Regions from separate parts of the Flavobacterium sp. FPG59 genome, predicted to be linked through region 1. Evidence: riboswitches for the same ligand, from Rfam matches in the RefSeq annotation. Region 1 holds a riboswitch; the other holds the start of a gene.
The links. Region 1 has a riboswitch for S-adenosylmethionine ahead of FPG59_RS01950 (homocysteine S-methyltransferase family protein). Riboswitches for the same ligand answer to the same signal wherever they lie in the genome.
Positions count from the first base shown of each region.

Region 1 (6,284 bases):
CGGTATAAAAGGTTTCAAAGTAATGTTAGGCGGAGGTTTAGGTTCACAACCGAGTCATGCTGAATTGCTGACAGAGTTTATTCCGGCCAATCAAATAATTCCAACTACTGAAGGGATTTTAAGAATTTTTGACCGCTACGGCGAAAGAGCCAAACGTTTAAAAGCACGTTTGAAATTTTTGTTGAAAGAAATAGGGAAAGACGAATTTTTACGATTGGTAGACGAAGAGAAAAAAGCCCTTTCTCACCAAACTGTTGAAATCGATACAACTGCTTTTGAGGGAGCTATTGCAGCGCCATTATTAGAAGTGCCAAAAGTCGAAATTGAAGATACAGCAGCTTTTGAAGCGTGGAAAAAATCAAATGTAATTCCGCAAAAACAAGCGGGTTATGTGGCCATCGGAATCAAAGTTCAATTAGGTGATTTTTATACTGATAAAGCTAGAGCATTAGCGCATTTGATCAAAAATTATGCAGCAAACGAATTGCGTTTTACGTTGCGTCAAGATATTTTAATTCGTCACGTAAAAGAGGAAAACCTTCCTTTCTTTTACCAAGAATTGGCCAAATTAGATTTTGTAACCACAGGCTACAACACGATTGCTGATATTACAGCTTGTCCAGGTACTGATACGTGTAACTTAGGAATTGCGAGCAGTACCGGAATTGCAGTAGAGTTAGAACGTGTATTAACTACTGAATATCCACAGTACAGCAACAACCGTGAAATTACTATTAAAATCAGCGGTTGTATGAACGCTTGCGGTCAACACAATATGGCCGAAATTGGTTTTCAAGGAATGTCAATCAATGCGGGTAAATTAGTAGCTCCAGCCTTGCAAGTTTTGTTAGGAGGAGGAAATTTAGGAAATGGAAACGGAAGATTTTCTGATAAAGTAATCAAAATTCCGAGCCGAAGAGGACCAGATGCTTTGCGATTGATTTTAAATGATTTTGAAGCCAATGCAAACGGACAATCGTTCTTGGATTATTATGACGCTCAAGGCGAAAAATATTTTTACGAATTTTTGAAACCATTAGCTGATGTAACCAATCTAACCGAAGCTGATTTTATTGACTGGGGAAATGCAGATAATTATGTAAAAGCAGTTGGAGTAGGAGAATGTGCCGGAGTTGTAATTGACTTGGTCGCAACATTATTATTTGAAGCGAAAGAAAAATTGACTTTTGCACAAGAAGCTTTTGAAGATGCAAAATGGTCGGATGCTATTTATTTGGCTTACGCCGGATTTGTCAACGGAGCCAAGGCATTATTACTTGCTGAAAACCAAAAAACAAACCACCAAGCGGGAATAATAGATTTGTTTGATACCGTTTTTGTGGCTACAAATACAATTCAATTGCAATCTTCTTTACGAGAACTTGTATATCAAATCAATCAAAATGAACCTTCTGCTGAATTTGCTAAAAAGTACATTCAAGATGCCATTGTATTTTTTGATGCCATCGAAGCGTATAGAAATAAAGACTTAGCTGATGCTTAAAAAGAAACAACCCATCGTAACACTAGTTGGTGCGGGTCCTGGTGATCCCGATTTACTGACGATTAAAGGAGCCAAAGCATTAGCAGAAGCGGATGTGGTATTGTACGACGCCTTGGCTAACGAAGAGATTTTGACGTATGCTCCCAAAAAAGCGATTAAGATTTTTGTAGGCAAACGCAAAGGCTGTCATGAATATTCGCAAGATCAAATCAACCAATTGATTGTAGACAATGCCTTAACGTACGGGCATGTGGTTCGACTAAAAGGAGGCGATCCTTTTATTTTTGGACGCGGAAGTGAAGAAATTGATTTTATAGAAAGTTTTGGCATACCTACATCGGTGGTGCCTGGAATTTCGTCTTCGATTGCTGTTCCGGCTTATCAAGGGATTTCATTGACTAAAAGAGGCGTTTCTGAAAGTTTTTGGGTAATTACGGGTACAACTTCTGACAGGAAATTGTCAAATGATGTGGCTTTGGCTGCACAATCATCAGCAACGGTGGTTATTTTAATGGGAATGAGCAAACTCACTCAGATTATCGATTTGTTCCAAAAAGAATCTAAAGGTGAAACACCGGTTGCCATTATTCAAAACGGAACGACTGATCAGGAGAAAATTGGCGTGGGAACCATCAACACCATTGAGCAAGTGGTGGCGCAACAACAATTAAGTTCGCCTGCCATTATCGTCATTGGCGAGGTGGTTAAAGAGAGCAATAAATTAAAAGGCTTTTACGAAGAATTCATAGCCAAAGAATTGAAATAACTGTGGAAAGAAACGAATTATATCCTATTTTTTTAAAATTACACAACCTCAATGTACTCATTGTGGGCGGCGGAAATGTGGGTTTAGAAAAACTATCGTTTCTGTTGAAATCCAGTCCCACTGCCAATGTTGAGGTAGTGGCACCTTGGTTTTTGCCAGAGTTAGAAACCTTGGCTGCAAGTCACCCAACAGTGAAGTTGACCTATAAAAAATTCAATCGCTGGATGCTTCGTAAACGCCACATGGTTATTGCCTGCACCGATGATTTGAAGGTGAACAAGAGGATTTATGATTTGTCCCGAAAAAGATATTTGATTTGCAACATTGCTGATACACCGCCTCTGTGTGATTATTATTTGGGCGGAATTGTAACCAAAGGGAATGTGAAAATTGCCATTTCAACCAACGGAAAATCACCCACTACAGCCAAACGATTGCGAGAGTTTTTTGAAGAAATTATTCCAGACGATATTAATAAAATGGTCGAAAACTTGAATGAATATCGCAAAACACTGAAAGGGAATTTTGAGGAAAAAGTTCAAAAAATGAATGAAATCACCGAGACGCTCAAAGCAAAGTAAGCACAAGACACCATCTCAAGCTCATAGAAAAAAGCTAAGATGTAATAGTTCTTAATAATCAGTTTCTGTTTTTTTAACTAAATAGAATAGTGATATTTGTACTCAATTAAAATTAAAAGGATTGAGCGCCTAGTTTCAATACAATAACATAGATAAACACAATTAACAATTTCCATAACAGCCTACAATTACAATTGGAAGCAAAACAAAGGATACTAAATTAAATCAAAATGATTAAAACAGACATACTCATTATTGGCGCGGGGCCAACAGGCTTATTTGCAGTTTTTGAAGCAGGATTATTAAAATTAAAATGCCATATATTAGATGCTTTGCCACAAGCAGGTGGTCAGTTATCAGAGTTATATCCTAAAAAGCCTATTTATGATATTCCTGGATTTCCAGAAGTATTGGCGGGCGATTTGGTAGATAATTTGATGGAGCAAATCAAGCAGTTTGAACCAGGATTTACCTTGGGTGAACGTGCCGAAACCATCGAAAAACAAGAAGACGGAACATTTATTGTGACTTCAAACAAAGGCAAGAAATTCCATGCGCCAGTTATTGCTATTGCTGGTGGATTAGGTAGTTTTGAACCAAGAAAACCATTGATCGAGGACATCGAATTTTACGAAGACAAAGGAATTAAATACTTCATTAAAAATCCAGAGAAATTCCGTGACAAGCGCGTAGTTATCGCTGGAGGTGGCGATTCGGCTCTAGATTGGAGTATCTTTTTGTCAAATGTAGCTTCAGAAGTGACTTTGATTCACCGTCGCAACGAGTTTCGTGGTGCTTTAGACTCGGTAGAAAAAGTGCAAGAGCTTAAGTCTTCAGGTAAAATTAAAATGATTACACCAGGTGAAGTAGTAGGTTTAAAAGGTGCTGAGCATCTTGAGGCAGTTGTTGTCGAGGAAAATGGCGCACAACGTACCATCGAAACTGATTATTTTATTCCGCTTTTTGGTCTTACGCCAAAGTTAGGTCCTATCGGCGACTGGGGATTAGAAATCGAAAAAAACGCCATCAAAGTAAATAACGCCTTAGATTACCAAACTAATATTCCTGGAATTTTCGCCATTGGTGACGTAAATACCTATCCAGGAAAATTAAAATTGATCTTGTGTGGATTCCATGAAGCCACTTTAATGTGTCAAGCGGCCTATCAAATCATTAATCCAGGTAAGCGTTATGTGTTAAAATACACTACCGTTTCTGGTGTAGATGGTTTTGACGGAACTCGTAAAGAAGCTCCAAAAGCGGTTGTAAAAGCAATCGTGTAAATAAAGTTGCAAAGTAAAAAAAGTTCTGAGTTGCTAAGGTTGGTTAAAATCTTAGGAATTCAGAACCTTTTTTTATTTTAAAGTTTTGCAACAAACTAAGCTACAATCTTTAAAAAAAATACTTGCAATTGTTAGCGCTATGTCGTTCCTTTGCACTGTTCCTATATTTATTGAAAGTTATCACGAAAGGCGGAGGGAAAGACCCAATGAAACCTTAGCAACCCTTTATTTTTAAAGAAGGTGCTACATTCTACTTTATACAACCAGTATCAAAGATAGATAACACAAGAATACTTCTACAGTATTTCTCAAACCTTTTCTTGACAACTTATCGAATTTTTTAGAGCAGATAAATGGCGCTTTTCAGTCATTATCGTTCCTGCTGTACGCTATATCTTTTTATTCGCCGAAAAAAGGCGAATAAAAAGGATGCCGCTGCCATCAGGGCTAAAAATAAAAATAGTGAACTTTTGGAAATAGTAATCAAAAGTAAAAATCACAATTTCAAATTGTGATTTACAAGTAATAAAAAGTTATGTCAAGCATTCACGAAGCCATTAAAAAAAACATCCTCATCCTTGATGGAGCTATGGGAACCATGTTGCAACGTTACAATTTCTCCGAAGAAGATTTTAGAGGAGAACGTTTCAAGGATTTTCCACATCCATTAAAAGGAAATAACGATTTATTGTCGCTCACTCAGCCACAAGCCATAAAAGACGTTCACGCTGCTTATTTTGAAGCTGGAGCTGATATTGTTGAAACCAATACCTTCTCAGGAACCACCATCGGTATGGCCGATTACTATCTGGAAGAATATGTGTATGAATTGAACTATGAGTCGGCAAAAATAGCCCGCGAAGTAGCCGATGAATTTACCGCTAAAAATCCAGATAAACCACGTTTTGTAGCGGGTTCCATTGGACCTACAAACAGAACAGCAAGCATGTCACCAGATGTAAACGATCCCGGTTACAGAGCTGTAACTTTTGATGATTTGCGCATTGCGTACAAGCAACAAGTAGAAGCGCTTATGGATGGTGGTTGCGATTTACTTTTGGTAGAAACTATTTTTGATACCCTAAATGCCAAAGCAGCACTTTTTGCCATTGAAGAAGTAAAAGAAGAACGCAATCTTGATATTCCAATCATGGTTTCAGGAACGATAACTGATGCTTCCGGAAGAACACTTTCGGGACAAACGGTTGAGGCTTTCTTAGTTTCGGTGTCGCACATACCGTTGTTGAGTGTAGGATTCAATTGCGCACTTGGTGCCGATTTGCTCAAGCCATATTTACAAACCTTGTCGCAAAACACATCGTTCAACGTATCGGCTCATCCTAATGCAGGTTTACCTAATGCCTTTGGAGAATACGACGAAACCCCAGAACAGATGCAAGCTTTTATCAAAGAATATTTAGACGATAATTTAGTCAATATCATAGGTGGTTGTTGCGGAACGACACCAGCCCACATCAAGTTAATTGCCGAAATCGCCAAGGAATACAAGCCGAGAGTTTCGACTGCGGTGATGTAGTTTTTGGCTGGGTATTGTTTTTTTTAGTGGAAAGAAAAAATACAATTTAGTGGCTAGTTTGTCATTTTGAGGAACGAAGACCCAAGCGATAGCGAACTGTCGAAGCAATCTTTATTATGTGAGCAACTTGTTTAGATTCCACAGCTAGCGCGAGCGTCCCGCTCGTGCACATTATAAACGAGGAAAAAGATTTTTAAGAAAAAGAATAAGCACGAGCAGGACGCTCGCGCTAGTTGCATAAAAGTTCCATAGGAACGACCCATTTTGTAGCAACGGATTTTAATCCGTTGGGATGTAAGAGGAAAATTCATTCCGTTATCAATTAAAAAACGGTGTCGTTTCATTGAAATAAAAAAGGTGTTGTATTGCACAAAACCCGCGTGAGGGATAGCAGTGGAGCTCCTTTTTCTTGAATTGCCTCGGGTTTAAACCCGAGGCAATTCAAGAAAAAGAGCGGGAACGAATAGCCCGACCCGACTTTTTTTTGGAGGGACACGCCCAAAAAAGAATTGAAATAAAATGGTAAGGTTTTGAAAACTTTGCCGCAAATGATATCATAAAAACAACTCAGAACCTAAGCAACTTAGGGTCTAAGTAACTTAAATTAAAATGG
Region 1 is NZ_MTCA01000009.1:1,992-8,275, forward strand. Features, by position in the region: gene FPG59_RS01930 (HEPN domain-containing protein) at 1-1,504, shown strand, start outside; gene cobA (uroporphyrinogen-III C-methyltransferase) at 1,497-2,270, shown strand; gene FPG59_RS01940 (bifunctional precorrin-2 dehydrogenase/sirohydrochlorin ferrochelatase) at 2,273-2,851, shown strand; gene FPG59_RS01945 (NAD(P)/FAD-dependent oxidoreductase) at 3,082-4,134, shown strand; SAM riboswitch class I at 4,309-4,420, shown strand; gene FPG59_RS01950 (homocysteine S-methyltransferase family protein) at 4,670-5,671, shown strand; gene metH (methionine synthase) at 6,281-6,284, shown strand, end outside.

Region 2 (6,284 bases), on a different contig from region 1:
TTTGAATTTCGTTTTTCCAGTTAGGTGTCACTCCATTTTTATTCAAAAGTACATTCTTAGAATTGGCAATGGCAAATACATTCAATTTAATATCTTTTCTTTTTTCGATGGCTGCTGCCGATTCTAAAATTTGATTAATCAAGGTACCGCCCACCAAACCGTGACCGAAAACAGCAATATTTATTTTCTTGGCTACACCAAAAATCTCTCCGTGAATTACATTCAAGGCTTTGTGCAACTGTGATTTTTTAACAACCAAACTCACATTCTTACCCGTCACCGTATTGTTGAAGAGAATTGGAACAATTTTATTCTTGATTAAGGCCGTGTAAGGTTTGTGAAACGTGCTTAAATCCTGACCAATAATGGAGATGACAGCTACATCATCAGCAACAGTTATTTTATTGACATCTTTCGAATAGAAATCATTTTCGAATTCCTTTTCCAATTCAATCATGGCCGTAGTAGCTTTGTCAGCAGCCACAACCAAACCTATTCCACGCTCTGATGAACCTTGCGAAATGATACTCACACTAATATTATTGTCGCCCATTACTCTAAAAATTCGAGCATCTACACCTGTTTTACCAAGCAACCCTCTTCCTTCTAGGTTGACCAAAGCCACATTTTCAAGAACCGAAAGCGTTTTAATTCCTTCCTTATTAGAATTGGAAGTAATTAAAGTCCCTTTATTATCATGATTGAAAGTGTTTAAAATTCGAAGCGGAATGTTTTTTTCTAATAACGGAATGATAGTTTTGGCGTGCAAAATAGTCGCTCCAAAATTAGCAATCTCATTCGCCTCATTAAACGATAAGTGATCAATTTTCTTAGCATCAACAACTAAATCAGGATTGGCAGTATAAATTCCGTCAACGTGTGTGTAATTTTGTAATTCGTCGGCATTTAAATAATTCGCAATCAACGAAGCGGTGTAATTACTCCCGTTTCTGCCTAACGTTGTAGTGTCATTATTAGTGGTAGAACCAATAAAACCTGTGATTATATTAACCGTCTTTTCCGTGTTTTGCTTAAAAAAAGCAACCACATTTTTCTTCGAAAGTTGTTCTAAGGGTTGTGCATCACCAAATTTAGCATCGGTTTTTATCAATTCACGCGTATCGGTAAAACGAGCATGAATTCCTTTTTCTTTAAGGATCGCAGTCAGTAATTTTGCCGAAAGCAATTCGCCTTTAGACAAAATTTGGTCTTTGATCTTTTTACTATAATCGCCAATCAGACTTACACCTTCAAACAATTTTTCTAAAATAATAAACTCTTCAGACAAATCAACAGCATCATAAACGTCTTGCTGGTATTTTTTAAAATCTTCAAAAAGTGGTTTGTAATCTCCGTTTTGAGAAGCAATGTTTAAAATGTGTTCCAATTCATCCGTAGCATTACCACGTGCCGAAACCACAACTGCAATTTTCTCGCCTTGATTTACTTTGTCTGTTATTATGGCAACCACCTTATTTAATCCGTCACCATTTGATAAGGATTTACCTCCAAATTTTAATATTTTCATTGTGTTGTGTGTTTGTAGCTTAGAATAAATCTTGAAGCAAATTGTGTAATTGTTTGTATTCTATCAAAAAAGCATCGTGTCCGTGAATGGAAACTATTTCTTGATAACTAACTTTTTTATTTAATTTTTGTAATTGCTCAAAAGTGGTTTTGTTTTCACTGGCCGTAAAAAACAAATCCGAATTGATGGCAATGATGTGAATTTCTGCCGTTATAGCTTCAATTGTGTTTTCAAACGAAGTTCTATTGCGAGTGACATCAATGGTCTTTAATAATTGATTCATCATTTTGTAGGATGCCAATTGAAAACGCTGTTGCAGTTTTTCGCCGTGATGTAACAACCAACTTTCAACATTAAAAATGGCTAACTCTTCATTAGTAGTTCGTTGAAATTTTGCGGCAAATGATTCTGGAGTTCGGTAACACAACATAGCGTGCGCGCGCGCATCTTGAATTGGTTTAGATGAGTTATTCAGAATTTGTTCTTGCAAAAAACAATTGGCAATAAGCCAGTCTGTCGCTTTCCAATCGGTAGCAATAGGGATTAATTTTTGGGTAATTGTTGGTTCTAATGCAACCATTTCCCAAGCAATTCCGCCACCCACAGAACCTCCGATAATGGCATATAGATTTGTAACCCCAAGCAAATTAATGCCTTTTATAAAAATTCTAGCAATGTCTCTTGCTTTAAAATCATTATAATTTTCAATTACAGATCCATCAAATCCATTTCCAGGAATATTAAAAGCAAGTACGGTATATTTTGTAGTATCGATAGTTTTATTGGCGCCAATTAGGTCATTCCACCAACCGTTATCGCCCACCACCTGTGAATTTCCGGTTAGCGCATGATTGACCAAAACGATGGGAGCTGTATGCAAAGGCAACCCAAAAACTTGATAACTTAAGTTTAGAGCATTATAAATTACACCTGACTCCGTGGTGAAATTGTATATTGTAAGTGTTGTTGGTTTATTTTCCAATTTCAAATCTGTTATAATTAGGACTTGTGTTTGGAAATATTAGAAAGAAAGCTAGGTGTTATCTAGACAAATTCTTAGTGTTATCTTTCCACGATAGGCGTGGTAGAATGCAGCACCTTCTTCGATAAATCGAAGGGTTGCTAAGGCTTCATCGGGTCTAATCCCTCTGCCTTTCTTTATAACATTTCAATACTGTTGTGAACTTTGTGAGTGCAAATAAAGCACTAATTTTTATTCTGAGCAAATTTTTCTGCAAAGTTTAGACTGAATTAATTTTGCGGTATTCGCAAAAGTATGCAAAAAGCAAGCTGTTTTAACAAAGAAATATGTCGTTTTAGACCAAAACTCCGTTAAAACAGCAACCATAATTTAAAATGTATTTCCTCACAAGTTAAAATACATTTGCAATCACTAGATAAAAAGGACATCATTTTCCTTAGAATACATTAAAAAAAGTAATGAATTTGGCACTGCCTTAAGTGCAATATCATCATTTGTATCCATCTCAAATCTAGGATGAACTAGCTCATTTACCACTGGAGCAGTAGTGTTACTTTTTTTTGACCCCCATAATCCTTGCCTTATTAAAAGGATTGCTTTACTAAAATAATTGTTGTTTTTCATTGTTGTTCATTTTAAGTTATTAATTGTGTACTGATTATTTTTCCATTTTAGTATCAACTTCAATACCAGTTTTTACTATGATTTAATTTTTATTGTATTTTTTATTCTTTTTTGTTCCGAATCTTGAAAAAGACATTCATCAAATGCTACTTTTTATTCTTTAATAATTGAAATAGTGCTAAAAGCAACAAACCCCTTTTAGATACGAATCCAAAAGGGGTTTAGTTTTTAAACTTGTCCTTTCGGGGTCACGATATACCAAATAGCACAACAGCACAAATAGGCGCTATTGCATTCATTTTTTGTTGGCATTTTAATGTGTTCATAAATTTTTATTCTTTGTGGTATTTCAAAAAAAAAGCTTCCCAAATATTGGGAAGCTTTACTATATAATTTAGTTCAAATTATGCAATAAGCAACCCTCAGGAATTTTCCTGTGCGACCTTTAACATATTGCAAATAATTGATTTCATGATTACCTATTTTGATCATCAAATATCGCAAATGTTTTTTAAAGTACAAAATTTTTATGTCGCTAATTTTGTTTTTAATTTAAAAAATATTTCCGAAAGATAAAACAGTAAAAAAAAGTTAAGATTAATATGCAATTCAAAATGGTTTCATACCTTTGCACCCAAATACAAGAGGAAAAATTTGAACTGATTGCAACCTCTTCATAATGAAATCAATTCATTATGAATACTGAATAATTTTCAGTAAAAAAATGCTAAAGCAGGAACTCTCCTTTAGACCTTTTCAGCAATTATTTTTTCTCGCTTAATTTTATAAAATAATAAAACTTATGGCCTATTTATTTACGTCAGAATCTGTGAGCGAAGGACATCCAGATAAAATTGCAGATCAAATTTCAGACGCATTAATTGATAACTTTCTAGCATTTGATGCTGAATCAAAAGTAGCTTGTGAAACTTTAGTAACTACTGGTCAAGTTATTTTGGCTGGTGAGGTTAAATCAAATACATACTTAGATGTGCAAAATATTGCACGCGAAGTCATCCGAAAAATTGGTTACACAAAAAGTGAGTACATGTTTGAAGCTAATTCATGCGGTATTCTTTCGGCTATTCACGAACAATCTGTTGATATTAATCAAGGTGTTGACAGAGCAAGCAAAGAAGAGCAAGGCGCTGGTGACCAAGGGATGATGTTTGGTTATGCAACCAATGAAACCGCAAATTACATGCCATTGGCACTTGATTTATCACATAAATTATTGCAAGAATTAGCTGTTTTAAGACGCGAAAATAACGAAATTACATATTTACGTCCTGATGCTAAATCACAAGTAACTTTAGAATACAGCGACGATAACAAACCAACTCGTATTGATGCGATTGTTATCTCTACACAACACGATGATTTTGACGAAGAAGCTACTATGCTTGCTAAAATCAAAAAAGACATTATCGAAATATTGATCCCAAGAATCATTGCTAAAAATCCGGAGCATGCTCATTTATTTAATGATGCTATTCAGTACCACATTAACCCAACAGGTAAATTCGTAATTGGAGGACCTCACGGAGATACTGGACTTACAGGAAGAAAAATCATTGTGGATACTTACGGCGGAAAAGGAGCTCACGGTGGTGGTGCTTTCTCTGGAAAAGACCCAAGTAAAGTAGACCGTTCTGCTGCTTATGCAACACGTCATATTGCTAAAAACTTAGTTGCAGCTGGTGTTGCTGATGAGATTTTGGTTCAAGTTTCGTACGCTATTGGTGTGGCTAAGCCAATGGGAATTTTTATCGAAACTTATGGAACTGCAAAAGTAAATTTAACTAACGGTGAAATTGCTAAAAAAGTAGAAGCTATTTTTGATATGCGTCCGTACTTCATCGAACAACGATTGAAATTAAGAAACCCAATTTATAGTGAAACTGCTGCTTACGGACACATGGGACGTACTCCTGAAACCGTAACTAAGACTTTCTCTGCTCCTGGCGGATTAACAAAAACAGTTGAAGTAGAATTGTTTACTTGGGAAAAATTAGATTTTGTTGATCAAGTAAAAGCTGCTTTTGGATTGTAAAAAGTATTTTTATAAATAGCAAAGCCTGGCAAATTTGTCAGGCTTTGTTTTTTATAGACATATTTAATAAGTGCCTTTTTTCATTTTCTCTAAAACCTCTTTATACTCATCAATTAATTCAACATCGCCTGCTACAACTGCTAAATCATACGCTTTTTGTTCTGTGGTAATGGCTATTTCTTGCTGTCCGTTTTTATAATACAATTGCGCTAGAGTATCTAGATAATAATAGTTGTCTTTATCAATTTTTAAACTTGTTTGAGACCATTTTAAAGCCTTTGTAAGCATATCTGTGGTCGGATTTTTCTCTTTCTCCACTACGAACCAAGCAGCTTCATTGCAATCATTGGCAAAACTATTTTTAAAATCTACCCAGTTGTAATCAAATTTAGGATTATAACGGCTGTCTAATGATTCTATGAGGCTTTTACCTTCTTGAATGTAATTGTTAAAATAGATTTCAAAAGCGGATAAATAGTTGGCATTTAGCTGATTTAATTTTAAAAGTTCTAATTTTCTCTTGAATACTTTATCATTAAAACCCGCAATTTGATACAACTTGTCATAATGGCTAAGTACTAAATCCAACTGTTGTGCATTTTCTTGTCTTCCTAATGCTGATAAAATTGTTTCTAATAGATAATCCGTTTGAAATTGATAATCATATTCTGTAGTTGCTATTTTAGGTATTTCGTTGTAAAACTTTAAAATATAATCTAAGCCTAAATAATCCGTAGTATTCATAAACTTCGTTTGAGTTTTAAAGACAATGAAATCAAAATTATCAGAACTTCGCAATTGACACAATATAATTCTCACCAAATCCTCATCTACGACTTGGTCTGTTTTATGCTTTTCTAAAAGTTGTTTATAGCGAATTTCAAATGCCTTTTTTGAAGTAATAAACTTGTAAATATTCTCTTTTTCTTTCAATAAACTATAATCATATGTAACTGGAACAGCAGCTGCAGCAGTAGCATTAGTAACTATTTCAATAGTAGGAACAGCAGTGTTAGTTTTGCTTGGCGGCGCAACAGTAGTGTTCGTAATATCTGCAGGTGTAGCAACATCTACGTAATCATAATTTCTTTTGCCAA
Region 2 is NZ_MTCA01000022.1:13,286-19,569, reverse strand. Features, by position in the region: gene thrA (bifunctional aspartate kinase/homoserine dehydrogenase I) at 1-1,528, opposite strand, end outside; gene FPG59_RS04005 (alpha/beta fold hydrolase) at 1,548-2,510, opposite strand; SAM riboswitch class I at 2,588-2,695, opposite strand; gene FPG59_RS04000 (hypothetical protein) at 2,922-3,134, opposite strand; gene metK (methionine adenosyltransferase) at 3,937-5,187, shown strand; gene FPG59_RS03990 (hypothetical protein) at 5,251-6,284, opposite strand, start outside.
Region 2: another riboswitch for S-adenosylmethionine. It lies ahead of FPG59_RS04005 (alpha/beta fold hydrolase); the one in region 1 lies ahead of FPG59_RS01950 (homocysteine S-methyltransferase family protein).